One region of the Actinoplanes sp. NPDC049598 genome, then DNA from elsewhere that is predicted to be linked to it. Evidence: riboswitches for the same ligand, from Rfam matches in the RefSeq annotation. Region 1 holds a riboswitch; the other holds the start of a gene.

Region 1 (14,975 bases):
TGTCGGTGGGGGTGAAGCCGGCTTGGCGGAGCTCGTGCCGGCACCGGTCCGGGGATCCGAGCGGCGTGGCGGGGTCGGCGAGGGTCAGGCCGTAGCGGCGGGCCTGGTCGCGGAAGATCCGGGCGGCGACCGGGGAACCCTCGCACATCGTGGAGAAGCCGACCAGACCGCCGGGCTTCAGCAGCCGCCGCCATTCTCGCAACGCGGTCTGGACGGGCAGGTAAAGCAGACCGGCGGAGCAGAGGACGAGGTCGAACGTGCCGTCCGGGAAGTTCGGCAAGGCGGTGGCGTCGGCCTTGATCAGCTCGATGGAGGACAGGCCCAGCGCAGCCACCGATTGCCGGGCCCGCGCGAGCATGTTCTCGGAGACGTCCACGCCGATCACGTGCCCGGCGGCCCGGGCGGCGGCGATCGCCGCGAAGCCGGTTCCGGTGGCGGCGTCCAGCACACGCTGACCGGCGGTGGGCCGGGCCAGCTGGACGAGCCGTTCGGCGTAGCGGCGGTGCCAGTCGTTGTCATCGTAGGTGGCGGCCCGCTGGTCGAAGGCCGACTCGGTGGTTCTGTCGCGCTTCACAGTTCACCCGCGTATCTGGGACGGATTCCGCGGCTCCGACTTTACGAAGGAGGCGCCATGTCTACTCACGACGGTCGCTGATGTGGGCCGTGACCCGCATCGGCACGTCGTTCGACATCCGCCCCACCGTCGTCACGGCCGCAAGCTCGGCTTCACGTAGCCCTGTCCGGCCGCTCAGCGAAGCCAGATCAGGGCGGCGATGAGCAGCAGTGCACAGCGACGTCGGTGAGCGGTGAGACACGGCGATAGGCACCGCGCGCGGCACTCTCCAGCCATAACTGTCCCCGGCTGCGCCGGTAGCAGCGGCTCGATCACTGCCCACGCCGGCGGTGCTGCTGCTGATGACGGCGGCCTCATTCCTCAGCTCACCACGCCCCACCTCTGATCAAGCGATCGGCAGGACACGGCCTGAGCCCTGCGCACGTTCGCGTTGGGCGCGGCCCATGAAAAGCGCGAGCCGCGACGGCCCGGCGGCGGGCCGCAAAGGGCGGCCACCGCACCGTGGGGTCTGGGGGTCGCCCCCAGGTCAGATCAAGCGCAGCTCGGTCAGGGCGTCCGTCAAGCGGGTGACGTCTTCGGGGGTGGAGCCGAGGCCGAAGCTGGCGCGGAGCAGGCCGGGGGCCGTTTCGCAGGATTCGGTGGTGGTGTTGGCGGTCAGGCGGCGGACCAGGGGGTGGGCGCAGAACTGGCCGGCGCGCACGCCGATGCCGTAGTCGCTGGCCAGGAGGGCCGCCACGCCGGAGGGGTCCTGGAGGGCGAAGGAGACGATGCCGACTCGGGGGGCGGCGCCGCCGAAGAGGGAGACGCCGTTGAGGCCGGCGAGGAGGCTCTGCTCGTGTTCGAGGAGGGCGGCCCGGTCGGCGCGGAGCAGGGCGTCGCAGACGGCGCCGAGGGCTACGGCGCCGATGAGGTTGGGGGTGCCGCCCTCGTGGCGGGCGGGGCCGGTGGCCCAGGTGACGTCGCCGGTGAAGTCGCCGACGGCCGCGCTTGCGCCGCCGCCGTACAGGTAGGGGTCGGCCTGGTCGAGCCAGTCCTGGCGGCCGGCGAGGACGCCGGCGCCGAACGGGGCGTACAGCTTGTGGCCCGAGAGGGCGAGGTAGTCGGCGCCGAGGTCGTCCAGGGAGACCGGCACGTGCGGGGCGAGCTGGGCGGCGTCGACGACGACGCGGGCGCCGTGGGCGTGGGCGATGTCGGCCAGCTGGCGTACGGGCCAGATCTCGCCGGTGACGTTGCTGGCGCCGGTCACGGCGAGGAGTGCGGGGCCTTGTACGGCGGCGAGGGCCGAGGACACGGCCGCGACAGCCTCGGAAGGGGAGGCGGGGGCGGGCAGGCGCACGGGGGAGGGCCAGGGGAGCAGGTTGGCGTGGTGCTCGCCGTCGAAGACGATCGTGGTGGTGCCGGCCGGCAGGGAGCGGGCGAGCAGGTTGAGCGAGTCGGTGGTGTTGCGGGTGAAGATGACCTCGTCGCCGGGGCGACAGCCGACGAATTCGGCCACGATGTCGCGGGCCCGCTCGTACTCGAGGGTCGACTTCTGGGAGCGGCGGCCGGTGCCGCGGTGCACGCTGCCGTAAAGCGGGAGCAGGTCGCGGACGGCGTCGGCGGCCACCTTCACCGCGGGGGCGGAGGCGGCGTAGTCGAGGTGGGCGAAGCGGACCGTACGGCCGCCGGGCAGGTCGACGGTGAGGTCGGCGCCGATGATGTCGAGCTCGTCGGACATGGAGATGCCTCCGTGGGTCGGGGACCCACTGCGGGCCCGCGCTTGCCCGCGTCGTCCTCGACGCGAGCCTGGTCCTCACCCGGGGCACCCCATCGCGAACGCAAGGGTTGCCGGCCAGCGAGCCGGGGCTTGACGCTGGCGCTCATGACCTGTGACCGAGACTAACATCCCCTATCTCCTATCGCACAAGTAGGCTTATGGTCGTTGCATGACGAAGCAGAATTGGGACGCCTGGCACGCCGAGCACGAGCGCAACCGGGCCGACCGCCACGGCTTCCTGGCCGTGACCAGCCTGAACTTCCTCAACGAGATTCCGCAGCGCTTCCCCGACGCCCCGGGCGAGTGGAGCACCGGGCCGGACGGCGTGGTGGTCGCGCTCGCCGACGGTGAGTCGCTGACGGTCGACGGCACCGAGGTGACCGGGCGTCACCAGTTCGACGTGCTGCCCGAGCGCGGGGGCATCACCGTCGGCTACGGGGACGCGGTGATCGAGGTGGCCAAGCGCGGCGGCTTCGACATCGTCCGGCCCCGGCACCCCGACAACCCGCTGCTGGTCGGCTATCAGGGCACGCCCGCCTACGAGCCGACCGAGAAGTGGGAGCTGACCGGCCGCTACGTGCCGTTCGAGGCGCCGCGGCAGGTCACGGTGGGTGCGGCCGTGGAGGGTCTGGAGCACGTGTACGAGTCGCCGGGCCGGGTCGAGTTCGAGGCGCTGGGCAGCCCGCTCGCGCTGACCGTGTTCAACGGGCACACGCCGGGCACCTTCTTCGCGCTGTTCACCGACGAGACCTCGGGCGTGACCACGTACGCGGCCAATCGCAGCCTCGCCATCGGGGCGCCCGCGGCCGACGGGACGGTGGTGCTCGATTTCAACAAGGCGACCAACCTGCCCTGCGCCTACACGGAGTTCGCGACCTGCCCGCTGCCGCCGGCCGAGAACAAGCTGCCGGTCGCCGTGGAGGCCGGCGAGAAAACTCCGGTCTAGCGTCTAACCCTTCTTCGCCTATAGGATTTAGGGGTGAGCATTCATCTGGCGTTGGAGATCGGCGGGGGCGCACTGCCCGACACCGAGGCCGTCGCGGTGGCCGAGGCCGCCGGGTGCGCCCTGGTCACCATCAACGACTCACCCCTTTCTCCCTCCCCGGAGGCGGGCGTCCGGGCGGGCTTCCTCGCCCGGCGCACCCGCCGGGTCGGCCTCGCGCCGACCCTGCATCCGGCTTTGACCGAGCCGTTCCACCTGGCCACGCAACTGGCCGCGCTGGATCACGCCTCGCAGGGGCGAGGCGCGTGGGTGGTCGGCACGGAGAACAGCGCGGCGGCCCAGGCCACCATTGGCGGTACGCCCGTGAGCGACCTCGAGCAGGAGATCGCGGACGTCATCGACGTGGCGCGGCTGCTCTGGGACTCGTGGGAGGACGACGCCGTCGTCCGCGACGTCGCGAGCGGGCGGTTCCTCGACCCGGACCGCGTCCATCACGTCAACTTTACCGGCGAACGCTTCTCGGTGGTCGGCCCGCTGATCACCCCGCGCCCGCCGCAGGGCCAGCTGGTCGTCCTGGCCCCCGACACCCTGACCGACAAATCCGACATCGCCCTGGTTGCGGCGCCGACATTGGATGAGGTGGCGGCCCGAGCTGAGGCGGCCAGAGCCGCGAACATCCCGCTGGCCTTCGCCGAGCTCGATGTGGCGCTCGGCCCGGCCGACCGTGGTGGAAGCGGCCGTGCCGAGAGCTTCTTCGGGGGTGGCCGGGCCGGCGTCGGCGGCGCTGAGGGTGACCGCATTGACGGCGGCGGCGCTGAGGCCGACCGCGCCGATCGCGACGCGAGGTTGCGCTTCGCGGGCGGCGAGGACGAGTTCCGTGCCCTGCTGAACAGGCTCGAGGGCATCGTCGACGGCGTCCGGATCCACCCGGTCGACCTCGCGATCGACCTGCCCCGCCTCGCCGTGGCCACACGCCGTGGTCCGGTCAGCGGGCCCACCCTGCGCGACACCCTCGGCCTGCCCCGTCCCGCCAACGTCTTCGCTGGGGAGCCCCGATGACGACGCACCGCCTGCATCTCGGCCTGTTCTTCACCGGGGTCGGCCCGCAGCTGCTCTGGTCGCAGCCCGACTTCGCCAACCACACCCACATCGACACCTTCATCCAGACCGTGCGGACCCTGGAGCGCGGCCTCTTCGACGCGTTCTTCCTCGGTGAGGGCCTGCGTGTGCGGGAGAACCGCGGCCGCGTCTACGACCTCGATGTGGCCGGCCGCCCCGACGCGATCACCCAGCTGGCCGCGCTGGCCGCCGAGACCGAGCGGATCGGCCTGGTCGCCACGCAGAACACGACCTACAACTTCCCGTTCGACCTGGCCCGGCGGCTGGCCTCGCTCGACCACGTCTCCGGGGGGCGGGCCGGCTGGAACATCGTCACCACCGACAACGCCTGGACCGGCGAGAATTTCCGGTACGGGGGCTGGCTGCCGCACGAGCGCCGCTACGAGCGCGCCGCCGAGTTCGTGGCGACCGCCCGCAGCCTGTGGGGTGGCGACAGTGTCGACACGCACAGCGATCTGGTCAACGTCACGGGGTCGCTCGGAGTGACCGGAAACCCCGTGTTGTTCCAGGCCGGCGACTCACCCGGCGGCCGCGACCTGGCCGCCCGGTTGGCCGACGCGGTCTTCTCGGCCAACACCGACTACGACAAGGCCCAGGCCTACGCGGCCGATTTGACCGCGCGCCTGAAGGCGTACGGCCGCAGCCGTGACCAGATCCGGATCCTGCCCGGCGCCCAGGTGGTCCTGGGTGACACCGAGAAGGAGGCGGCCGAGAAGGCCGACTGGATCCAGCGCGAGCAGACCACCGGGCCGCGCGCGATCGCCTTCCTCGAGCAGTACTGGAACAAGGATCTCTCCGGCTACGACCCGGACGGCCCGCTGCCCGACATCGAGCCGGCCGAGGGCGAGCTCGACCCGTCCCGCGGCACCATCTCGATCGAGCACCGCACCGGCAAGCTCGAGCGCATCGCGGAGTGGCGCTCCCTCGGCCTCTCCATCCGCGAGCTGGTCCTGCACGTCACCCCCAGGCACAACACCTTTGTCGGTACGCCCGGCGGGGTGGCCGACGAGTGGGCGCGTTACGTGCGCACCCGGGCCGTCGACGGCTTCAACCTCGTGCCGCAGCTGCTGCCGGGCAGCATCGAGGACATCGTCGACAGGCTCGTGCCGGAGCTGCAGGAGCGGGGCGTCTACCGTACGGAGTACGAGGGCCGTACGCTCCGTGAGCACCTGGATCTCGCGTGACGCGGCGTACGCTCGCCACCGTCACCGCGGCGGGTGGGCACCCGGGCCCGTACGAGTTGTCCTTGAACAAAAGGTCCACTCTGGAGACGGCCAGGCTGGTGGCCCGGCGCGCGGAGGACGCCCGGATCGACGCCCTGTTCGTGCCGGATCTGCTGGTCTTCGGCGCGCAGGGGACGATCGGGGCCCAGGAGCCGCTGGTCTTCGTCTCGGCCCTGAGCCAGGTCACCTCGCAGACCGGGCTGATCGCCACGGTCTCGACGACGTTCCACCACCCGTTCAACCTGGCCCGGCTGTTCGGCACGCTCGACCACGTCAGCAACGGCCGGGCGGCCTGGAACCTGGTGACCTCCTCGATCGGCGAGGAGAACTACGGGCCGGGCGAGCTGCCTTCGCCCGAGGAGAGGTACGCGCGGGCAGCAGAGACGCTCGATGTGGTGAACGCGCTGTGGGACAGCTGGAAACCCGGATCGCTGCGGGCCGGCCCGGACGGGAAGGCGGTGCTGGACCCGTCGCTGATCGCGCCGATCGATCACCGCGGCTCGTATTTCAGCGTGCGGGGGCCGCTCAACATCCCGCCGCTGCCGCAGGGCCGGCCGGTGCTGATCCAGGCCGGGCAGTCGGCGGCGGGGATCGCGCTGGGCGCGAAGTACGCCGAGATCGTCTTCACCGCGTTGCCGACGCTGGCGGACGCGCAGGCGTTCACCCGGACGATTCGGGCGCAGTCGACGCGGCCGGGTCTCCCGTTGATCTTCAGCTCCTTCCACGCGACCTATGGAGCCACCGAAGCGGAAGCGCAGCGGTTGGTGCGCGAGCGGCTGGAGGCCATCGATTACGAGGCGGGACGATCGCTGGTCGCGGACATGCTGGGCGGCGGCGTCGATTTGTCCGAAGCGAAGCTCGATGAACCGCTGCCCGCGTCGCTCCTGCCGGAGATTTCCGACATCCGGCGCCGGCGCGGCCGGGCGGAGATCTTCAGCAAGCTGATCCGCGAGGGCCGTACGCTGCGCGAGCTCATCCAGGCCGCCCAGGACACCGGGCACTGGTCGGTCGCGGGCACACCGGAGCAGCTGGCCGACGCCGTGCAGGAGCGGTTCGAGGCCGGCGTGCTCGACGTATTGTCGATCAACGGCCTGGCCGACGACCGCACGCACGACTTCGTGGTCAACGGCCTGCTGACCGAGTTGCGCCGGCGCGGGATCGTCAAGGAGGACTACCGCGGCCACACTCTCCGCGACAATCTGGGGCTCACGCTATGACACTGGACGCGATCGTCGTCGGCGGCGGCGCGATGGGTTCGGCCGCCGCCTGGCAGCTCGCCCGCCGCGGCGCCGACGTCGTGCTGCTGGAGCGCTTCGAGCCCGGCCACACGCACGGGGCCTCGCACGGAGCATCGCGGATCTTCCGCTTCGCCTACGCCGAGCCCGACTACATCGCGCTGGCCCGCGAGGCCCTCTCCCTGTGGCAGGAACTCGACCCGTCGCTGCTCGAGCTGACCGGTGGCGTCGACCACGGCGACCGCGCGTCGATCGAGCCGATCGCGAACGCCCTGGCCGCGGCCGGGGTGCCCGGTCAGTGGCGGCCGCGCGAGGAGGCGGCCGAGCGCTGGCCCGGGCTGCGCTTCACCGGGCCCGTCTTCTTCCATCCCTCCAGCGGCCGCGTCCACGCCGACCACGCGGTCGCCGCCCTGCAGGCCGCCGCCTCCGCTCTAGGCGCCAAGATCCAGCACAGGACCCAGGTCACAGCCATTGCCGTACGCGGTGACGACAGCGCCGAAGTCGTCACGGCGAGCGAGACCCTGCGGGCGCGGAGGGTGATCGTGGCCGCCGGGGCGTGGACCTCGAAGCTGCTGCCCGGGCTGCTCCCGCTGCGGGTGACCCAGGAGCAACCGGCACATTTCACGCCGCTCGACCCGGCCGTGCCATGGCCCAGCTTCATCCACCACGACGGCCAGCACGGGGTGTACGGCCTGCTCACGCCGGGCGAGGGAGTGAAGGTCGGCTTCCACGGGAACGGACCGGTGGTGGATCCCGACCGCCGCGACTACGCCGCCGAGCCCCGACGGGCGGAACGCCTTCGTGACTACGTACGGCAATGGGTCCCCGGGGTTGATCCGGAGAGTGACGCGCCGATCAGCTGCACCTACACGACCACCCCGACGTCGGACTTCGTCGTCGACCGACGGGGACCGCTCGTGATTGCCGCCGGCTTTTCCGGGCATGGATTCAAGTTCACGCCGGCCATCGGCCGGTTGGCCGCCGACCTCGCCCTGACCGACCTCGCTCCGATCCCACGATTCGCCATCCCGCGGATGTGACCCTTTTCCCTCGACTTGGCGGGGGGCTCCACCCCTACCTAGATTCAAGAATGAACCTGCGAACAGGAGAGCCCATGACCATGCAGTCGGCGCTGGAACCGCTGCGCCTGCGGCGCGTCTTCGGTTCGTTCCCCACCGGCGTGACCGTGGTGGCCGCGCTCGTCGACGGCCGCCCCACCGGACTGGCCGCCAACTCGTTCGTCTCGGTCTCGCTCGACCCGCCCATGGTGTCACTCTGCGTGGCCCACACCTCGACCACGTGGCCTACGCTGCGCCGGGCCGGCCGTCTCGGCGTCAGCGTGCTCGGCGCCCACCAGGAGCAGGCCGGCCGCCAGCTCAGCGCCCGCGACGCCGACCGGTTCGCCGCCCTCGAGTGGCGCCCCACCTCCGACGGCGCCGTCTTCCTCGACGGTTCCAGCGCCTGGCTCGACTGCAGCATCGAACGCGAGATCCCGGCCGGCGACCACGACATCATCCTGCTCCGCGTCCACGACCTGGACGACGACCCGTCCGTACAGCCGCTGGTCTTCCACGGCAGCACGTACAAGTCCCTAGCCTTCTGACAACATCCAGTCCAGCGCCGCCTCCACGTGCAGCAACGTCGTGTCGTACACCCTGAGCGGACTCTGACTCTGGTCGAGCAGCAGCCCGATCTCGGTACACCCGAAGATCACCGCCTCCGCCGGGAGCCCGTCCAGAATCTCGACGTACGCCGCCCGTGACGCCTCCTCGACCCGCCCCAGACAGAGCTCGTCGAAGATGATCCGGTGCACCGTCGCCCGCTCGGCTTCGCCGGGGACGACGACGTTCAGCCCGCTCTCCTCGAGCCGCTTCCGATAGAAGTCCTGCTCCATCGTGTACCGCGTCCCCAGCAGCGCCACATCTTTGACCCCATCGTCCACCAGCGCCTTCGCCGTCCCATCGGCGATATGCAGCACCGGAATGTCAATGGCCGCCTGAACGTCATCGACCACCCGGTGCATCGTGTTCGTGCAGAGGACCAGCCCTTGCGCCCCGGCCCTTTCCAGCTTCCGCGCGCACTCCCCGAGATACGCACCGGCCTCGTCCCAGGCCCCCGCCACCTGCATCCGCTCGATCTCGGCAAAGTCCACCGTGTAGGTGACACTGTGCGCCGAATGCAGCCCCCCGAGCCGCTCCCGCACCCCCTCGTTGAGCCGCCGGTAGTAGTAGTCAGTCGATTCCCAGCTCATCCCGCCGAGCAGCCCTAGAACGCGCATGACCCCATCGTGCCCGTCGTCGCCGACCCCACCCACAGCCAATCCCCGAACCGTGGCCGCCAGCGATACCCGACCGGGCTTCGTTTTCGAAGGCCGTCGCCGAACTCGCGCCTAGCGGCCGCTCACGAACCCGTTCACGCTCCGCGCAAGCGACCATGAAGCCTTGCGGGAAGCGAGCGCACATTTTCGCGAATCGAGCCCGCCGACTCCATAACTGAAGTCTTTTCTTCGGAAGTGCTCGTGCCGGTTTCTTCGAGGGGCGCGTGCCAACTCGTTCTGGACAGAAATCCGATTCAGTGTTCCTTGATGGTGTGATCGGGGTGCAGTCCCTTCTGCCGCCGAGTCCCTTTTGGTTGCGGGGTGGCGTCGGCGGGGGTGGGGAAGGCTCGCGTGAATAGGCGATAGCGTTGCGCTTTTCCCGCGACCGCGGGCCGTGCCTTTGAAAAGGCCCGTTCCGCTTGGTCCGGCGGTTGGCGGGCCGGGTGTGATCACCGTGCCGGCGGCCGGCTCCGGAATGGCGGCCCCACCGACCGCGGACGCGGTCACGGCCGGCGCCGATTCGATCGCCTGGGGTGTGAGCTCGGGTGCTGCTGGCTGCCGGCGGTTGCGGTGCGGGCTCGGGGGCTGCCGGTTCGATCGCTGCTGGTGCGGGGGATGTCGGTGTGGGTGCTGCCGGGTGTGATGTGCCCGGGTTCGAGGCGAGTGCCGCTCGCGTCGTGGTGGTGTTTGCTGCGGCAGGCTCGGTGGCGGTGGCGGTGGTCAAGCCGTCCGGGAGTTGCGGCATGCGCCGCTCGCGGGCGCACCGGGCGAACTCAGCCCGGGCCGCCTCCACGGATCCATACATGCGGCGCTGCTTCTCGGCGTACCGTTGCGCTAATCCCCAATCGCGGCGCTTCTTCTGGGCACGCCGGAATTCCTCGCGCTCGGCAGAATAGTTTTTCGCCCTGGTCCGATCGCGCATCGCTGCCGTCTCGGCCCGGCCGAACAATGACATCTGCCCTCGCATCTAAGAATTGTCCCGCATCCGAGTAGGTAACGTCAGTAGAGGATCATGCCAACCTCAAGGAACTTAGGTTCCCGGCGCCCGCGCCGGGCCATTTCGCCATTCGTGAATAAGCCTTATCGCACCATGGTAGCGGCCGCGGTAAAGTGCTGTAGGCAACGGAATTCCGCCCACGTAGAGCGCGTCCTGGGTGACGGCACGGCGGATTGCAAGGCGCAGTGTTCGGCCCACTGCGTGTCCGGGGGCGGCCCCCGGACGTGCGGTGTCGTGGTCGCCCTATCGGGCTTGAGGTCGGCGTGCTCGGCGGCGGCTGGTGGCGGTCTGGTTCCTGCAGGGGTGGGAGCGTCGCCTGGCGTCGCTGCGGGCGCTGCGGGGGTGGGAGCGTCCGTTGGTGGCGGTCTGGGTCCTGCGGGGGTGGGAGCGTCCGTTGGTGGCGGTCTGGGTCCTGCGGGGGTGGCAGCGTCTGCCGGTGGGGGTCTGGGTCCTGTGGCGGCGGGAGCGGCGGCTGGTGGCGGTCCGGGCTCCGGGGCGGCCGGGCTTGGCCTGCGGGCACCCGGTTGGCGGGCCGTGCCGGCGCGGAGAGGCCGGCCCCAGGTCGGCTTGACGCGGTCCGGCGCGGGGACAGCCGGCAAACCGGGAAGCCTCCCAAGCGCTGCGTGATCTGCCGGAGGTGTCCTCTGACCTGCAAGAGCGGTGGGGGCTGTGGCCATCATGCGGTCGGGTCCGTCGGAGCTTCGACCGGGGACGGAGCCGAGCCACCCCCGTATTTCATGGCCCGGCCCCCGTCCGCGGTTCCGGCTCGGAGCGATCGTCTTGCGGTCCAGGGTGGACCCGTACTGTTAATGAAGTGTTGTCGCCGGGGGCGGTGACGGTTGAGGGACGGGAGACCGGAGTGGAGGTCCGCCTGCTGGGGCCGGTGGAGATCTGGGCGGACGGGCGACCGGTCGAGATCGGTCCGCCGCAGCGGCGGCACACGCTCGCGGCTCTGGCGGTCGACGCGGGGCGGCCGGTCACCATCGAGGCTCTGGCCGCGCGGGTGTGGGATGAGCCGCCGCCGACGGCGGGGCGGGTTCTGCAGGTGCACATCACTCACCTTCGGCGGCTGGTGGCGCCGGTCCGGCTGCTGCGCCGGTCCAGTGGCTATGTCCTCGATGTGGCGCCTGAGCGGGTGGACGCGCACCGGTTCGCCGACCTGATCCGGCAGGCCCGCGACGCCGATCCGGACACCGCGCTGACGCTGCTGCGTACGGCCCGCGGGTTGTGGCGGGCCGAGCCGCTCGACGGGCTGAAGGGGAGCTGGGTGGAGCGCTCCCGGCACGCGTACCGGGAGCAGTATCTCGCCGCCACGGTGGCGTGGGGGCTGGCCGAGTTGCGGGCCGGTCACCCGCTTGCGGTGCTGGGGCCGCTGACCGAGCTGGCCGCTGAGCATCCGCTGACGGAGCCGCTGGCCGATGTGGTGATCCGTGCTTACGCCGCGGCCGGGCGGCCCGCCGACGCGCTGGCCTACTACGCCGAGTTCCGCCGGCGGCTCGCGGAGGAGCTGGGTGTCGATCCGAGCGCGCCGCTGCAGGCGCTGCACCAGGCCGTTCTGCGCGGTGAGACGACGGCCCCGGCGCAGGTCACCGCTGTCGTGCCGGCCCAGCTGCCGGCGGACGTGCCCGGTTTCGCCGGCCGGGGACCGGCGCTGCGGGCCCTGGACGATCTGCTCACCGAGACGGCGATGGCCGTCGCTGTGGTGTCCGGCACCGCGGGGGTGGGCAAGACCGCTCTCGCCGTGCACTGGTCCCATACGGTGCGGTCCCGCTTCCCGGACGGCCAGATCTTCCTGAGCCTGCGCGGCTTCGACCCGACCGGGCAGGTCGTCTCCCCGCAGGAGGCGCTGCGCAGCCTGCTCGACGCGCTGGGCGTCGCCCCCGAGCGGGTGCCGCCCACCCTCGACGCGCAGGTCGCCCTCTACCGCAGCGTGGTGGCCGGCCGCCGGCTGCTCCTGGTGCTGGACAACGCCCGTGACGTCGAGCAGGTCCGGCCGCTGCTGCCGGGCACCGCGACCGTGGTCGTCGTGGTGACCAGCCGGGCGCATCTCACCGGTCTGCTGGCCGGCGGCGCGAACTCCGTACCGCTGGGTCTGCTGTCCAAGCTGGAGGCCGAGGAGCTCATGGTCAACCGGCTCGGACCGGAGGTTGTCGCGCACCGCGACGCGCTCGATCAGGTCATCGCGGCCTGCGCCCGGCTGCCGCTGGCGTTGGCGATCGCCGTGGCCCGGACCCGGCAGACGAACTTTCCGCTGGCCGCGCTCGCGGCCGAGCTCGGCGAGGCCAGCGACCGGCTGACCGCGCTGGAGGTCGGCGACCCGGCCAGTGACGTCCGGGCGGTGCTCTCGTGGTCGTACGCCGCGCTGAGCGAACCCGCCGCCCGGCTGTTCCGGCTGCTCGGGCTCGCGGTCGGACCCGACGTCGACGTCCCCGCGTTGTGCAGCCTGGCCGGCCGGCCGAAGCTGGACCTGCGCGAGCTGACCCGGGCGAGCCTGGTGACCGAGTACCTCCCCGGCCGCTACAGCCAGCATGACCTGCTGCGCGAGTACGCCGCCGAGCTCTCCCGGCGCGATGATCCGGAGGAGGACCGCCGGGCGGCCACCGTCCGTCTGCTCGATCACTACCTGCACACCGCGTACGCGGCGGATCAGCTGCTCAACCCGACCCGCGAACCGATCGTGCTGCCCCTCGGCGAGCCGGCCGCCGGCGCGTCTCCGGAGCGCCCCGAGGATCTCGATGCCGCCATGGCCTGGTACGGCGAGCACCGGGCCGTCCTGATGGCCGCGCTGCGGGAGGCCGCCGCGATCGGGCTCGACCGGATCGCCTGGCAGCTGGCCTGGGCGCTGGACACCTACTCCGCCCGGAAGGGTCATCTGCACGATCAGGTCGAGGCCTGGCAGATCGCCATCGAGGCCGCGGGCCGCCTGGGCGAGCTGCCGGCGCGCGCCTACGGGCACCGCAACCTGTCCCAGGCCGACACCCGGCTCGGCCGCTTCGGCGAGGCGAACGACAACCTGACGCGCGCGCTGGAGCTCTTCACGACGGTCGGCGACCGCATCGGCCAGGCCCGCACCCAGCACCACCTCGCGTACCTCTCCGGCCAGCAGAAGCAGCACGCGACCGCTCTCGAGCATGCCCGGCTGGCCTTGGCGCTCTACGCCGGCACCGACGACCGGACCGGGCAGGCCGAGGCGCTGAACGCGATCGGGTGGTACCACGCGCTGAACGGCGAGTTCGAGCAGACTCTGTCGCCCTGCCGGCAGGCGCTGGAGCTCTTCGAGGCGGACGACGACCTGCACGGCGCCGCCGGCGCCTGGGACAGTCTGGGATACGCCCACCACCACCTCGGTCAGCTGGCCGAGGCCATCGACTGCTACGAGCACGGCCTCGCCCTGGCCCGGACCCTGCATCACGACGGGTTCATCGCCGATCTGCTGGTGCACCTCGGCGAGTCCCACCACGCGGCCGGGCAGCCCGCCGCCGCCCGCACCGCCTGGACGGAGGCGGAACAACTGCTGAAGGCGCTCGACCACCCGGGCCTGGCCGGTGTCCAGGAGTCGCTCCGCCGCCTCGAATAACGGATTTCCCGGGAAGGAATCCCGAAGAGGCAGGGTCGGCGGCCCTTTGTTACCGGGATATTGACGGGCCGCAACATGGGGGAAACACTCCGGAAAGCGCTCTCTTTCCCCCAAGAAGGCAGGCACATGACATCCCCCATGCCTCAGACCCGTAGACGCCGCCGTGGGCTGGTCGCGCTGAGCGCGGTCCTCGCCGCGGGCCTCGGCGTCACCTTCGTCACCGTGGCCGGCAACGCCAGCGCCGCCGAGATCCCGTTGTCGCAGGGCAAGGCGGCCACCGCCTCGTCCGTCGAGAGTGGCGCCTTCCCCGCGTCCGCGGCGGTCGACGGCAACGCCGGCACCCGCTGGTCGAGCACGTTCGCCGACCCGCAGTGGCTGCAGGTCGACCTCGGCAGCACCCAGAGCATCAGCCGCGTCGTGCTGAACTGGGAGGCGGCCTACGCCTCGGCGTTCACCATCCAGACCTCGGCCAACGGCACCACCTGGACCACCATCTCCCCGACGACGACGGGCAAGGCCGGTGAGCAGACCCTGACCGTCTCCGGCAGCGGCCGGTACGTGCGGATGAACGGCACGACCCGGGCCACCCCGTACGGCTACTCGCTCTGGGAGTTCCAGGTCTTCGGCAGCGGCACCACCCCGACGACGCCCCCGCCGACCACCAGCGGTCCCGGGCTGCCGACCTCCGACACCCCGGACCTGGGCCCGAACGTACGGATCTTCGACCCGTCCACGCCCGCGGCGACCATCCAGTCGGCCGTGGACCAGGCGTTCAACGCCCAGCTGCGCAGCCCGACCGCGCAGTTCGGCACCCAGCGCAACGTGTTCCTGTTCAAGCCCGGCACGTACGGGCGGGTGTGGGCCAACGTCGGTTTCTACACGACGGTCGCCGGTCTGGGCCTCAACCCGGACGACGTGACGATCAACGGCGCGGTCAACGTCGACTCCGGGTGGAACTACGGCGACGAGAAGAACGCGACCCAGAACTTCTGGCGCAGCATGGAGAACCTGTCGATCGTGCCCGAGGGCGGCACCAACCGGTGGGCCGTCTCCCAGGCCGCCCCGATGCGCCGCGTGCACATCAAGGGCAACCTGACCCTCGCCCCCTCCAACCAGGACAACGGGCAGGGCTACTCCAGCGGTGGCTACCTGGCCGACTCCGTGGTCGACGGCGTCGTGTCCTCCGGCTCGCAGCAGCAGTGGTACACCCGGGACAGCAAGATCGCGCGCTGGG
Region 2 (14,975 bases), on a different contig from region 1:
TCCGCAACATGTACTCGTTCTGCGACGCGTTGAAGGTGTCGATCGCCTCGATGCCGGGCCGGTTGCGCCGGATGTTGTCCAGGTTGGCCAGCTTGACCAGCATGCCGAGGCGGTGGCCGCGGTGATCGGGGTCGACCAGGGTGGTCTGCTGCCAGGCCTGGGACGGCTGGGCGAGCTCACCCGCGATGACCGTCCAGGCGACGAGCCGGTCGCCCCGCAACGCCCCGGCGCAATAACTGAGCCGGCCACGCCGTTGGCGGGCCTCCTCGTCCTCGCGGAGGCGGGCGGCGTCGATCTTCTCCGGCTCCCAGGCCATGTCGCCCATCGGGGCGTCGGCCAGCAGCCGGCTCTCGAGGTAAGCGACGTCGTCGATGATCTCGTCGGCCGGCACCCCGAGCCACTCGATCGTGCGGTAACCCTCGGCGTGGGGCAGCGCCCGCTCGCGCAGGTTGTCCAGGTGGGCCTGGTCGAGCCGGGTCAGGTCGAGCCGGCTGCGGGTGTCCTCCTGGCCCGCGACCGCGCCCATCGCCGTGGCGAAGGCGGCGCCGTCGGGATGCCGGTCGGCGGTCATGCCGATGAGATGTTTGCGCCCGTGCGCGGCGGCCCGTTCGAGCAGCACCTCGTACAGGGCCCGGCCGACGCCGTGCCGCCGGTGCTGCGGCAGCACCTCGAGCAGGACGTGGGCGTTGGTCAGGTTGTCCAGCTGGAACAGTTCGAGCTCGAGGAATCCGACGGGTTCGCCGTCGAGCAGGCCCAGATATCTCTCGAAGGTCAGCCCGGGTGGTGGATGGAGCAACCCGGCTTGGAACGCTGCTTCCGACATGAAGGGAATGTCCGGAGTGTCATGTTCGTGGACGGCGCGGCGGATCGCGTAGCCGGCGTCCGGAGAACCAAAAGGCTCGATCGATACACGCATGGCCGCCACCCTTCCGGGTGACGGCCATGAACGCGAACGATTTTGGTCGGGAGAACGGACGCACACCGCCTCCGGCAGTGGGTCGTTGGGTCCCTCGAGAGATTGTCGCCAAGCTCGAGAGTGAGGGCCCGCGTACGGCGTCGCGCCCTCCCGCAGAGAGCATCCTGCCGACCCGGAGATCGGATCGCAAGTCCTCGCGGGATGGAATTCTTACTTGCTGGCCGATTGCCGACTACACAGCGTCATCCGAGCAGGCCGGCCTCACGGGCGCCCTTCAGCGACGGCTTGATCGTGTGGGTCGGCCCGACCTGCCCGGCGACCGCGTCGAGCGTCTTGAGCCCCTCGCCGGTGTTGTAGACGACGGTCTCCTTCTCCGGGTCGAGCTTGCCGCTGTCCACCAGCTTCTTCAGCACGGCCACGGTCGTACCGCCGGCGGTCTCGGCGAAGATGCCGGTCGTCTCGGCCAGCAGGCGGATGCCGGCGCGGATCTCGTCGTCGTCGGCGTAGTCCATCCAGCCGCCCGTGCGCTTGACCGCCTCGATCGCGTACGCCCCGGCGGCCGGGTCGCCGATGTTCAGCGACTTGGCGATGCCGGTCGGCTTGACCGGGACGATCTCCTCGGTGCCGTTCTGCAGGGCGGTGGCGATCGGGTTGCAGCCGGCCGACTGCGCGCCGAAGACCGTCCAGCCGCCCTCGGGGGCCTCGGCCAGGCCGATCTCGACCAGCTCGCTGAACGCCTTGTCCACCTTGGTCAGCAGCTCGCCCGAGGCCATCGGGATGACGACCTGGGCCGGGATGCGCCACCCGAGCTGCTCGGCCACCTCGTAACCCAGCGTCTTGGAGCCCTCGGCGTAGAACGGGCGCACGTTGACGTTGACGAACGCCGTGTCCTCGAACTCGTCGGTCTCGACCAGCTCACCGCAGAGCCGGTTGACGTCGTCGTACGACCCCTCGATGGCCACCAGCTCACCCCCGTACACCGCGGTGGTGATGATCTTGCCTTGCTCCAGGTCGTGCGGGATGAAGACGATGCTCGGGGCACCGGCCCGGGCGGCGTGGGCCGCGACCGAGTTGGCCAGGTTGCCGGTCGAGGCGCAGGCGAAACGGGTGAAGCCGAGCCCGCGGGCCGCGGTCAGCGCGACCGAGACGACCCGGTCCTTGAACGAGTGGGTCGGGTTGGCCGAGTCGTCCTTGACGAACAGCGGGGCCCGCAGGCCGACCGCGGCGGCCAGGGCCGGCGCGCTGACCAGGGGCGTGAGGCCCGGGTCGAGGGTCACCCGGGTCGACGGGTCCTGACCGGCGGGCAGCAGCGCCGCGTACCGCCAGATGTTCTGCGGGCCCGACTCGATGTCGGCCCGGGTCACCCGCGCGAGAGCCGCCTGGTCGTACGCGACCTCGAGCGGGCCGAAACACTCATAACAGGCATGCTGGGCGACCAGCGGGTATTCGGCGCCGCACGCACGGCAGACGAGGCCCTTGGCCGGCGAAGTGGTGGTGGTAGCGCTGGGTGCACTGACGGTAGACGTCATCGAGGCCTTCCCTCTCATCTTTCCCCGCGGCGACCTGCCGGCCGGGGACGGAATTAGCACCTGCCGCGCTCGGCCTCTTCTTCGAGACTGCGTGGTGGTTGCCGGGGCTTCATCGGGCCGTTCCCTCTGCCCCTCTGGATGAGGTATTCAGTTGTTTCCCACACCTTACGTCGAAATTCCGCGATCCTGCGCACAGCATCCCGAGGTGTGAGCCACAGCGCTCATTCGCTGCTCATCGGCGCCCGTGAGCCTTCGACCCATGACCAACACCGAGTACGTCCGTGTCCGGGTCGCCGAGGACGTCGAGCTCAGCGCCGCCGTCGCCGGGTCGGGCCGCCCGATCGTGCTGCTGCACGGCTTCCCGCAGACCCACCTGATGTGGCGGCGCGTCGCGGCCGACCTGGCCGCCGACCACACCGTGATCTGCCCCGACCTGCGCGGCTACGGCGCCAGCGACAAGCCGGCGGAGAACGGCCCCGACACGTACAGCAAGCGCACCATGGCCGCCGACGTCGTCGAGCTGGCCCGCCGGCTCGGCCACGACCGCTTCGCCCTGGCCGGCCACGACCGGGGCGCCCTGGTCGCCATCCGGGCCGGCCTCGACCACCCGGCCCACATCACCCACCTGGCCTCGCTCGACGTCCTGCCCACCCTCGACATGTGGGACGTCATGCACGGCGTCAGCGCCCAGGTCGGCTTCCACCTCTACCTGATGGCCCAGCCGCCCGGCCTGCCCGAGAAGATGATCGCCGGCGCGGCCGACGAGTTCTTCGGCCACTTCCTCGACCTCTGGACCAAAGACCCTCAGGCCATCCCCCCGGACGTACGCTCCGCCTACCTGGCCGCCAGCCGCAACGCCATCCCGTCGATCGTGGCCGACTACCGCGCCTCGGCCGGCATCGACATCGACCACGACCGGGCCGACCGGGCCGCCGGCCGCACCCTGACCATGCCGGTCACCGTGCTGCAGCAGGACTGGGGCTCGATGCTCGGCTTCGACGCCGCCGCGCTCTGGCGCGCCTGGGCCCCCGACCTGCGCCACGTACCCGTCACCAGCGGCCACTTCATGGCCGAGGAGGACCCCGGCCTGGTCGTCAAGGAGCTCCGCGAACTGCTCACCCGATGATCAGAGGCAGGCAGGCCGCGACCCCTTCCACCGCGACCGGGGCCCGCTCCTGCCTGCCCCACCCCGCACGGGTCAGCCGCAGCCGATCGGAGACCAGCGCTTCCCCGTCCCGCGCGTCGACCGAGATCCCGTCCGGCTCGTAGCCGAGCTTGCGCGACACCCGCTGCGACGGATGGTTGTCCCGGAACACCTCGCTCAGCGCCGCCGTCGCCCCCAAGTGATCGAACGCCAGCGTCAACAGGCCGACCCGCGCTTCGGTTCCGTACCCCCGCCCCTGATGCCCGATCCCCAGCCACGACGAGGTCTTGACCTCGCGCACCACCGCGAAGTCGCGCGCCCGCAGCGACACCATCCCGATCGGCTCGCCCCCGCGGAACACGCCGAACCCGAGATCCCAGTCATCCACCCGCCACGAGCCCAGCGCACCCCAATGCCCCCGCAGCACCGCCCGCGCCCGATCCTCCGCACTCCCCTCAGCCCACGGCGTCAGAAACGGCCGCTCCCCAGGCCCGTGCACGCCTCTACCGGCCAGCCGCGCCAGCTCCGCCAGCTCCCCCTCGCCGGGCAGCCGCAACTCCACCCGCGCCCCCACCACCCGAAGCCCGAACGGCGGCCAAAGATCAGCATCCATGCCCAGATCCTCGCGCCCGCCAACACGCCGACGCCACCTGTTAAAGGCGGAGGCCCACCGGGCCCCCGCCTCGACCACGAGCGAACCTACGCGGAACCTAAGTGGACCGCCGCGCCTGACCGAAACCTCGGCGCGGCCCGTCGCAGCCGTGGGACAGGAGACCAACGTGCAGCAGTCGTTGGAAGAAATCGAGGGCAAGGCCTGGGGCGACCCACCCGCCGATGCCTCGCGGCTCGTCGCCACGGTGTACGCCCTGCGCCGCCGGCCGGTCGGCACCCTCGGCATCGAGGGTCTGCGCGTGCTGATCGGCCAGAAGGAAGGCCTTGAAACTCTGGTTCCGCTCGCGCTGGACGAACTGGAGCGCGACCCCCTCGCCGAGGGTGACTTCTACCCCGGCGATCTGCTCGCCTCGGTGCTGCGCGTGCCCCACAGCTACTGGCAGCGCCACTCCGACCAGGCCACCCGCCTGCGAGCAGTCACCGACGCGGTCGACCTCGACGACCTCGACCGGGAGACGCGAGCCGAGATCGAAGCGTTCAGGAAGTGACCACCCCGACGCCCAGCAGGGCGGCGGTGGGCAGGGCGAGCCGGCCGTCGTCGTCGCGGTAGGCCGCCGTGTGCCGGTCGTACTCCGCCCGGACGCGCTCGAGAGTGCGGGTGTCCTGGCGTTGCATCACCAGGCCGGGTGTGCCGATGCCGTTGGCCGGCCCGCTCCACCACGACTCCGGATCCGTGCGGTGCGTCCAGGCGAGGGTGTCGCAGCTGACGCCGGCCAGGCCGGCCCGCTGCAGAAGGTTCGCGAGGCCCTCCGGTGTGCGGGGGAAGTCTTTGTCCGGGGAGAGCCGGGGCATGTCGGTGGGGCGTTCGGCGCCGGCCGCGTCGAAGACGGTGGCCCAGAGCTGCTGGGCCGGTGGGGTGGGATAGGGCCAGATGGTCACGGCGACGCGCCCGCCCGGCCGCACGACCCGCTGCAACTCGCGGAGGGCGGCGGCGGGGTCACCGACGTGGTTGAGGACGAAGTTGGCCACGGCCGCGTCGAAGGAATCGTCGACGAACGGCAGCCGCGGCAGGACCGCGTGGTGGAATTCGGCCGCCGGGACCCGGCCCCGGGCCAGGTCCAGCATGGTCGGTTCGGCGTCGACGGCGACCACGTGCGCGCTTCGGTCGCAGGCCAGCGACGCGACGGTGCCCGTGCCGGTCCCGACGTCGAGCACACGGCTGCCCGGCCTGACGTCCGCGGCGTCCAGGAGCGCGCCGGCGGGATGAGCGCACAGGGCGGCGAAGCTGCCCTCGTACGCCGTGGCCCGTCCGGCCCATTGCGACCGCTCGTGGTCGTCGAACGCATTCACTGTCCCAGCCCCTTCGCCGCTATCGATGATCGACAACCTAGCGGCGGTTGAGCCGGCGTCGGCTGGACCCTCCAGTTGGTTGAGGGGTCAGGGTGGGGGGATGGATCTCGGGAATCGGGTGCTTCGGCTTTGTCAGGATGGGATGCGGGCGGAGGCGGAAGGGCGCGCCGACGCGGCGCGGGCTTTCTTCGCGGAAGCGTGGGCGGCTCGCACAGACGACTATGAGGCCTGCGTGGCGGCGCATTATCTGGCTCGGGCGCAGGCCGAGCCGGCGGAGATTCTGCGGTGGAACACCGAAGCGTTGAAACACGCCGACGCGGTGGGTGATGAGCGGGTCGCGGCTTTCTATCCGTCGCTTTACGTCAGTGTGGCCATGGCGCACGAGCGGCTGGGTGATCCGGCCGCGGCCCGGGCGGCTTTCGAGCGGGCGGCCGAGCACGTCGCGGTTCTCCCGGCGGATGAGTACGGTGACCAGCTGCGGAAAGTGATCGCCGAAGGGCTCAAAGTGACCGCGTCGGGACATTGACGTGAGTGTTTAGAGTCTCGCGGGTGACTGCCGTATTGGAGATTGCCGGGCTGCAGAAGACGTATCGCAGCCGTAAAGGGCCGCGGAAGGCGCTCGACGGGTTCGACATGGTTGTCGAGGCGGGTCAGGTGCACGGCTTTCTCGGGCCGAACGGTTCGGGCAAGACGACCACGTTGCGGACGCTCCTGGGCCTGATCAAGCCCAACGGCGGCCGCATGGCGATCCTCGGCCGGGAGGTGCCGGAGCATCTGCCGGAGACGGCGGGGCTGGTCGGGGCGATCGTGGAAAGCCCGCAGTTCTTCGGCAACTTCAGCGCCCAGGACACGCTTTCCCTGCTGGCCGACGCGGGCGGCGTCCGAAGGCAGCGGGTGACCGAGGTGCTGGAGCTGGTCGGCCTGCGGGATCGGGCCAAGGACCGGGTCAAGACGTACTCGCTGGGCATGAAGCAGCGGCTGGCGGTGGCCTCGGCGCTGTTGAAGGAGCCGAAGCTGCTGATCCTGGACGAGCCGGCGAACGGTCTGGACCCGGGCGGCATCCGCGAGATGCGGTCGTTGATGCGCAACCTGGCCGAGTCGGGCATGACCGTGGTGCTGTCGAGCCACATTCTCGGCGAGATCCAGCTGATCTGCGACGAGGTCACCATCATCTCGGCCGGGCGGCGGGTGGCCGCCGGCTCGGTCCAGAGTGTGCTGGCCACGCACACTAGTTCGACGGTCAAGGTGCGGTTGGAGCCGGGCGTGGACATGCGGGCCGCGGTGGAGTTGCTGCGGGCGAACGGGGCGCAGGTGACCGTCGAGGCCGATCACTTCGCCGTCGGCAATGCCGGTAACCCGGCGCAGATCACCCGGATCCTGGCCGAGCGGCAGATCTACGTGAGCGAGCTGACCCCGGTCTCGGCCGACCTGGAGAGCGTCTTCCTGGAGCTGACCGGCACAGCGCCGGTCGAGGGGCAGAACCGTCAGGTGGATCAGACCGCGACCGTCGGAGGGTGGGGACAGTGAGCCTCTACAAGGCCGAGACCCGGCGGCTGTTCAAGCGCCGCTTCACCAAGCTGTTCCTGCTGGGGGCGGTGGTCGTGCTCATCGCCGTCGCCGTGTCGATCTTCTTCTCGAACCAGGCGGTCGGGCCGCAGCAGATCGCCGCGGCCAAGGCCGAGGCGCAGGCCCAGTTCGAGCGGGATTCGCAGCAGACCGAGAAGGACAAGGCGTCCTGCGAGGCGGCGAAGGGCACCGCGCAGGCCAACCAGTGGCCGCCGGACTGCAACCAGCTGACCCCGCCGAGCCAGGAGAACTACAACTACGAGTGGTACATGCCGCCGACGTTCATCTTCCGGGAGAGCTTCCCGGACATGGCGACGACGCTGGCCGCGCTGCTCGCGCTGGCCGCCTTCATCATCGGCGCGTCCTTCGTGGGCGCCGAGTGGAGCAGCGGCGGCATGATGAACCTGCTGCTGTGGCGGCCCCAACGCCTCAAGGTGCTCGGCACCAAACTGGCCACCGTGCTGGTCAGCTTCACCGTGATCACCGTCGTGCTCTCGGCCATCTGGACCGGCATCTTCTATCTGATCGCGGAGGCCCGCGGCAGCACCGACACCATGACCTCGGGCGCCTGGCAGTCAGTGGCGATCATGGAGGTGCGCGGTCTGGCCCTGGTGCTGGTCGCGGGCGCGGTCGGCTTCGGGCTGGCCTCGCTGGGGCGGCACACGGCGATGGCGCTGGGCGCGACGATCGGCGCCCTGATCGTCTTCCAGTTCGGACTGGGTGTGGTGCTCGAGCTGGCCAAGGTGAAGTTCGTGCAGGCGTACCTGATCCCGGCCTGGATCACCGCCTGGATGAACAAGGAGATCACCATCCAGGACTACAACTCGTGCGACTTCTCCTCGGTCAACGGCTGCCAGCCGGCCGAGCTGACGCTGACCTGGCCGATGGCGGGCGCGATTCTCGGCGGGCTCTTCGTGGTCATCACCGGCGCTGCGATGTGGACGATGCGTAGTCGAGACATCACGTGACGTAAGAGCTTATGCTGACGCTCATGTCCGATGAGCAGCCGCCCATTCCGGCGCCCCGCGAACCGGATAAGTCCGAATTATCCGAGCGGGAGCGCGAGATCCTCGCGTTCGAGGCCCGCTGGTGGAAACACGCCGGGTCGAAGGAGCAGGCGATCCGGGACACCTTCGCCCTCTCCTCGACCCGCTACTACCAGGTCCTCAACGGCCTGCTGGACAACCCGGCGGCCCTCGAGCACGACCCCGTGCTGGTGGGCCGCCTCCGGCGTCTCCGCTCGACGAGAGCGCGGACACGCCGGCGATAAAAGATCAGGGCTGGTGGGTCTCGGCGTACGCCTCCAGCCAGGCGACCTGCGTCGGGTCCAGTGACGCCCGCACCCGGCGGCGGGCGGCCGCCACGTTGCCGGCGGTGACCGTCGTCGCCTCGAGCGAGTCCCGCATGGCGGCCAGCGCCGCCTCGCGGATCAGGGCCGCGCAGTCGGCCGCCGAGAAGCCCTCCAGCTCGGCCCCGAGGGTCTTCAGGTCGACCGCCTCGTCCAGCGGCACCGCCTTGGCCGAGGCCTCCAGGATCGCGGCCCGCGCGTCCGCGTCCGGCGGCGGCACGTAGACGAGCCGCTCGAGCCGCCCCGGCCGCAGCAGGGCCGGGTCGATCAGATCGGGCCGGTTGGTCGCCCCGATCACGACGACGTTGCGCAGGTCCTCGACCCCGTCGAGCTCGGTCAGCAGGGCCGCCACCACCCGGTCGGCCGTGCCGCCGTCGGTCGCCTGCCCGCGGGTCGGCGCGAGCGCGTCCACCTCGTCCAGGAAGACCAGCGTCGGGGCCGCCTCGCGGGCCCGGCGGAACAACTCGCGGACGGCCCGCTCGCTGTCGCCGACCCACTTGCTCAGCAGTTCCGCGCCCTTGACCGACAGCACGTTGGCTTTGCCGGTGCCGGCGATCGCCTTGACCAGGTACGTCTTGCCGCAGCCGGGCGGGCCGTAGAGCAGCACCCCCCGCGGCGGGGAGACGCCGAGCCGGGCGAACGTGTCCGGATAGGTCAGCGGCCACAGCACCGACTCGGTCAGCACCTGCTTGACGTCGGCCAGGTCGCCCACGTCGTCCAGGGTCACCGCGGCCACCTCGAGGGTCGAGTCGGCCATCGAGGTGGGCCGGACGACGTCGAGCGCGGCCTCGAAGTCGGCCATGGTCACCGTCGGCGCCTCGGCCTCCTTCTGCCGCAGGGCCGCCCGCACACCGGCCTCGCGGGCCAGCGCGCCCAGGTCGGCCGCGACGAACCCCGGGGTACGGCCGGCGATCTCGTCCAGGCGTACGTCCTCGGCCAGGGGCATGCCCCTGGTCAGCACGCCGAGCTGCTCGCGGCGCAGAGCCTGGTCGGGCAGGGGCACCGCCAGTTGCACGGCGAGCAGGTCGGGCGCGCGCAGCGACGGGTCGACCGACTCGGGCCGGCTCGTCGTGCCGACCACGGCCGCGCCCGCCCGCACGACCTCTTCGAGGATCTGGCGGAAGACCGTGGCGATCGGCTTGGGCTCGTCCCGGGGCGCGAGCGCCTCCACATCCGAGAACAACAAGACCTTAGGACCGGCTGTACGCGCCTGACGCGCCAGCTCCCGGAGGCGCGCGGCGGCCGAATCGGCGGCCAGCGCGGCCAGCTCCGGCGCCCACACCTGCACCACCTGCGCGCCGACCTGCGCGGCCACGGCCCGGACGAGCGCGGACTTGCCCGACCCGGCCGGCCCGGAGATCAGCACGCCCAGCGAGACCTTCGTGTTGAGCCGGGCCAGCACCTCGCCGTGGTGGAAGCCGAGGTCGAGCAGCTCCTCCAGCTCCTTGGCCTGGGCCCGCAGGCCGGGCAGGTCGTCGATGCTGGGCGGCGGCACCTCGGGGTCGGTCGAGGCGGGCGCCTGCGGCTGCGCGGCCGGCCCGGGCACCGGCGACGAGGTCTGCCCGTCCTGCCAGCCGACCACGGTGTCCATGGTGACGACGGCCGAGGCCGCCCCCTCGACCGCGACCACGGTCAGCAGCGCCGTCGTCCACTGGTAGCCGAGGCGGTTGCGCAGGTTGCGGCCGATGTCCTGCACCGGCATGCGCTGGCCCTCGCGCAGCGGCACGTCCTGCGGGTAGAGCGAGACGTTGTCGCCCTCGCTGAGCACCTTGCCCAGCAGGGCCAGGCGCAGGATCTCGGGCGAGACCAGGGCGACCACGTCGGACGGGCCGGAGAGGGTGACCCGCTGGGCGGCCACCGCCGGCAGCTTGGCCACGGTGACCCGGGCCCCGTCGCGGATGCCGAGATTGCCCAGCGTGAGGTCGTCGGCGTAGAGGAACTCGCGGCCGGCCGACGGCTCGGCCTTGGCGGCCAGCGCGGCGGTCGTACGGGTGCCGCTCAGGCGTACCGGGTCCCCGGGGTTGATCGTCAGCGCGGTCATGACCGCCGGGTGCAGCCGCACGACGCCGCGGCGGTTGTCGAGACCGGCCAGCCGGAGGGTCGCCGTCAGCGTGAGTTCTTCGTCCACCGGGCCAACGCTATCGTCCGGAGGCTCCTGAGAGGTTTCACAGCAGTCGCTCAGACCCGGCCGGATAGCGTTTCTCCCATGTCTTGGTCATCACGGCTGCCCCGGCTCACCCGCAGCCGCGTCATCGCCGGCGCTGTGGTCCTCGTGCTCGTGGCGGCGCTGGTGGGCTGGGCCGCCTGGCCGGAGAGCAAGAGCTGGACCACCCAGGACCAGATGATCACCGTGCCGACCGGGCCCGGCGGCCGGGAGTCGGTCGCCCTGGACACCCGGTTCTACCTGCCGGAAGACCACGACGGCAAGGTCCCGGCGGTGCTGCTCGCGCATGGTTTCGGTGGTTCCAAGGACTCCGTACGAGACGACGCCGAGTCCCTGGCCGACCGGGGGTACGCGGTGCTGACGTGGACCGCGCAGGGCTTCGGCCGTAGCGGCGGGCAGATCCACCTGGACAGCCCCGACTACGAGGTCCGCGACGCTCAGGGCCTGCTCGACTGGCTGGCCAAGCGGCCCGAGATCCGCACCGACGCGGCCGGCGACCCGCGGGTCGGGGTGGTCGGCGGCTCGTACGGCGGGGCCCTGGCCCTGATGCTCGCCGCGCAGGATCAGCGGGTCGACGCGATCGTCCCGTCGATCACCTGGAACGACCTGGGCCACGTCTTCCTGCAGCAGAACGCAGCGACCGAGACCACCGGCGTCTTCAAGAAGGGCTGGGCTGGCGTCTTCTTCGGCAACGGCGGCTCGCTCGAATCCTCGGATGCGCCCGCCCCGGCCACCACACCGAACCCCGCCTGCGGACGTTTCGCGGCCGACATCTGCGCCGCGTACCTCCAGGTCGCCACCACCGGCGTGCCGAGTCAGCCGACCCTCGACCGCCTCCGCCAGTCGAGCCCGGCCCCCCTCCTCAGCAAGATCAAGGCGCCCACCCTGCTCGTGCAGGGCGAGGTCGACACCCTCTTCCCGCTGTCGGAGGCCGACGCCAACGCCAAGGGCATCGCCGCCACCGGCACGCCCGTGCGGGTCGCCTGGTTCACCGGCGGCCACGACGGCGGGGCCGGCCCGCAGACCGATCAGGACAGGGTGAAATACCTGACCCTCCAATGGCTCGACCACTATGTGAAGGGCGACGGCGACAAGCCCTCCGACGACTTCACCTATTCACGGGTGGCCGGTTTCAGCGCGCTCGACCGGGGCCTGGTCACCAACGGGTACTCCACCGAGGCGTACCCCGGCCTCAGCGGGACCGGAAGCACCCAGATCTCCCTGCAAGGCCCGGCGCAGCCGATCGCCAACCCGCCGAACGGGAACCCGGGCGCGCTGTCCTCGCTGCCCGGCACCGGTGGACGGCTCAGCACGCTGCTCGCTGGCGTCGCGGCCGACATCCCCGGCCAGTTCGCCGCCTTCCAGTCCGCGCCCGTCGCGAAGGCCGTCGACGTCGCCGGTGCGCCCACCATCCGTCTGCGGGCGGCGTCCCCGACCGGTGAGGCGACGCTGTTCGTCAAGCTCTACGACGTCGACCAGCAGGGTGCCGAGACGCTGAGCGCCGGCCTGATCGCCCCGGTCCGGCTCACCGGGCTGCCTTCGTCCATCTCCGCGGCCCAGCCCGTGACGGTCACGCTCCCGGCGATCGTTCGTCAGATCGACCAAGGCCATGCCGTACGCGTCGTGGTCGCCACCACCGACCAGGCGTTCCTCTCGCCGACCGGGCCTGCCACCTACACGGTCGCGGTCGAGCCCACGCTGACCCTGCCCACCGTGGTCGGCGAGCCGATCGCCAACCCGCAGACCGTGTGGCGCTACGTCCTGGCCGGGCTGCTCGTGCTGATCGCCCTCGGTCTCGCCGTGGTGCTTCTCGTGCGCCGCAGCCGGCTCCGGCGGCAGCACACCCCCACCCTCCCCGAGTACGCGGACACGCCGCTGGTCGTCCGGGGCCTGCGCAAGGCGTACGGGGACGGGTTCGTGGCCGTCGAGGAGATCAGCTTCACCGTCGAACGGGGGCAGGTCGTCGGTCTGCTCGGCCCCAACGGCGCCGGCAAGACGACCACGCTGCGCGTGCTGATGGGCCTGACCATGCCGACCGCGGGCGAGGCGCTGGTCTTCGGTCACAAGCTGGTCCCCGGCGCCCCGGTGCTGTCCCGGGTCGGCGCGTTGGTCGAGGGCCCCGGCTTCATGCCGCACATGACCGGCTGGGAGAACCTGCAGGCGTACTGGAAGGCCACCGGCCGCCCGCTCGAGGACGCCCGCTTCGAAGAAGCGCTGGAGATCGCCGGGCTGGGCTCGTCGGTGCACCGGCGCACCCGCAAGTACAGCCACGGCATGCGCCAGCGGCTCGCCATCGCCCAGGCCATGCTCGGCCTGCCCGAGCTGCTGGTGCTCGACGAACCGACCGACGGGCTCGACCCGCCGCAGATCGCCGAGATGCGCCGCGTGCTCAAGCGCTACGCCACCGACGGCCGGGCCGTGCTCGTCTCCAGCCACCTGCTGGCCGAGGTCGAGCAGACCTGCACCCACGCGGTGGTGGTCAACAAGGGCCGGATCGTCGCCTCCGGCCCGGTCGAGGAGATCGTCGGCGAGTCCCCATCGGTGCAGATCGAGGTGTCCGACGTGCCCGCCGCGTCCCGCGTCCTCAGCGACCTGGGCGTGCGCTCGGTGACCCCGGACGGGCCGAGCGGCCTGATCGTCGACATGAACGGCACCCCCCGCTCCGAGGTGGTGGCCTCGCTGGTCCGGGCCGGGGTGGACGTGGACCGGGTGGTGCCGCGCCGGCGGCTCGAAGACGCTTTCCTCGCCCTGGTCGGGGAAAGCTCGGCTGGAAGCGGTGACCGATGAGCGTTCTGTCCCAGGCCGGCGCGGCCGGCTACCGCCCCTCTCGCACTCTCCCGATCTGGGCCGAGATCCGGCGGCAGGCCTCCCGCCGCCGCACCCAGGGCGCGCTGGGCTTCATGTTCCTGCTGCCGCTGATCGTCCTCGTGGCGTTCGCCTTCGGCGGTGGCGGCGACGAGGAGTCCGAGGGCAGCGCCTTCGGCAGCCTGGTCGACCTGGCCACCTCCGGCGGCCTCAACTTCGCCCTGTTCTGCCTGGCCGTCTCGGCCGGCTTCCTGCTGGTCGTGGTCGTCGCCCTGTTCTGCGGCGACCCGGTGGCCAGCGAGGCCGGCTGGGGCAGCCTGCGCTACCTGCTGGCCATCCCCGTCCCGCGGGCCCGCCTGCTCGCGGCCAAGCTGATCGTCGCCCTGCTCTACTCGCTGCTCGCCATGGCCATCCTGACCGTGACCGCCCTGATCGCCGGCACTCTCCGCTACGGCTGGCACCCCCTGGGCAGCGCCGTCGCCGCCGAGATCCCACCCGGTCAGGGCCTGCTGCGCATCCTCGGCGTGGCCGGCTACCTCTCCGTCACCATGCTGATCGTCGCCGGCATCGCCTTCCTGCTGACCGTCCTCACCGACGCCCCCTTGGCGGCCGTCGGCGGCGCCGTGATGATCTGGATCCTCTCCAGCATCCTCGACCAGATCACCGCCCTCGGCGGCATCCGCAACGTCCTGCCCACCCACTACAGCGACGCCTGGATGGGCCTGCTCTCCACCCCCGCCCAGATCGACGACCTGGTCAAGGGCGCCATCGCCGCCATCTGCTACGCCACGCTTTGCTGGTCGCTGGCCTTCTGGCGCTTCACCCGCAAGGACGTGACCTCCTGAGCAGTGGTCGCGCCAGTGATGCACCAAACGGCGCTGAACCAGGCAGCCACGGCAGCCGATAGCTCAAAGGCCGCTCTCGTTCGCCTCAGGGCAGTCCCAGTCGTCGGCAGCGACGAGCCTGCCCCGCAGAGATCCTCGCCCGGACCGGACAGCGCCGGGCCGGATCGACTGTAGTGATCTCCGCGCCCCGGAGCCGATATCGAGCGCGAGGGGGCTGGCGGCGATCAGGCGTCGAACGATGGCGCTCTCGGAAAGGTTTGCCATCCGGGCCGCGAAGACCACGGTCTGCTTCGTGTCCTCGTCGACTTCGATCAAAGCCACGCTCATCACCTCGACTTGGAGGATGTCTGCCAAGGAAGCAAACAAGCAACCGCAGCAAGAGCCGCGACCCGCTCAAGGGTTTAGCCTCAGGGCGGGCCGCCGACAAGACCCTCACCCAGCCGGGTGACATTGATGTCGATCAGCGCAGATCTTCATTACGCTCCATGCCCGGTGCGGGCGCTTCGGCCGGTTCCCGCCTTCCCAGCTTGCTCGCTTTTCCCCAGGCCAACCCGACCGAGGGCGACCGGAGCGCAGCCTCCGAGCGACCGCAACCGGTACGTTGGGGTAGGTAGACGGGGCGGGATCGCACGCTGCAGAGGGAGGCATGATGAGCGCCGAGGCCGTGGGTGCCGGGATGCCGACGCAGGTGACGTT

What was found. A riboswitch is a leader RNA that binds a small molecule or an ion and turns the genes downstream of it on or off. The one in region 1 is predicted to bind S-adenosylmethionine.
Region 2: linked by a shared signal. The riboswitch ahead of thrC (threonine synthase) and the one ahead of AB0J66_RS16160 (aminotransferase class V-fold PLP-dependent enzyme) in region 1 are both predicted to bind S-adenosylmethionine.

Annotation. Positions count from the first base shown of each region.
Region 1 covers NZ_JBFAOX010000006.1:136,958-151,932, reverse strand. The annotation lists gene AB0J66_RS16165 (methyltransferase domain-containing protein) at 1-574, opposite strand, end outside; gene AB0J66_RS16160 (aminotransferase class V-fold PLP-dependent enzyme) at 1,101-2,291, opposite strand; SAM riboswitch class IV at 2,325-2,441, opposite strand; gene AB0J66_RS16155 (DUF1684 domain-containing protein) at 2,500-3,276, shown strand; gene AB0J66_RS16150 (LLM class flavin-dependent oxidoreductase) at 3,310-4,332, shown strand; gene AB0J66_RS16145 (LLM class flavin-dependent oxidoreductase) at 4,329-5,576, shown strand; gene AB0J66_RS16140 (NtaA/DmoA family FMN-dependent monooxygenase) at 5,573-6,832, shown strand; gene AB0J66_RS16135 (FAD-dependent oxidoreductase) at 6,829-7,890, shown strand; gene AB0J66_RS16130 (flavin reductase family protein) at 7,965-8,453, shown strand; gene AB0J66_RS16125 (aspartate/glutamate racemase family protein) at 8,442-9,128, opposite strand; gene AB0J66_RS16120 (BTAD domain-containing putative transcriptional regulator) at 10,979-13,741, shown strand; gene AB0J66_RS16115 (discoidin domain-containing protein) at 13,880-14,975, shown strand, end outside.
Region 2 covers NZ_JBFAOX010000041.1:5,147-20,121, forward strand. The annotation lists gene AB0J66_RS46680 (GNAT family N-acetyltransferase) at 1-916, opposite strand, end outside; gene thrC (threonine synthase) at 1,159-2,445, opposite strand; SAM riboswitch class I at 2,457-2,590, opposite strand; gene AB0J66_RS46690 (alpha/beta hydrolase) at 2,705-3,571, shown strand; gene AB0J66_RS46695 (GNAT family N-acetyltransferase) at 3,561-4,202, opposite strand; gene AB0J66_RS46700 (contact-dependent growth inhibition system immunity protein) at 4,369-4,749, shown strand; gene AB0J66_RS46705 (methyltransferase domain-containing protein) at 4,739-5,551, opposite strand; gene AB0J66_RS46710 (hypothetical protein) at 5,652-6,077, shown strand; gene AB0J66_RS46715 (ATP-binding cassette domain-containing protein) at 6,101-7,078, shown strand; gene AB0J66_RS46720 (ABC transporter permease subunit) at 7,075-8,085, shown strand; partial or broken gene AB0J66_RS46725 (DUF3263 domain-containing protein) at 8,157-8,387, shown strand; gene AB0J66_RS46730 (AAA family ATPase) at 8,392-10,593, opposite strand; gene AB0J66_RS46735 (alpha/beta fold hydrolase) at 10,672-13,416, shown strand; gene AB0J66_RS46740 (ABC transporter permease) at 13,413-14,279, shown strand; gene AB0J66_RS46745 (hypothetical protein) at 14,343-14,600, opposite strand; gene AB0J66_RS46750 (Uma2 family endonuclease) at 14,929-14,975, shown strand, end outside.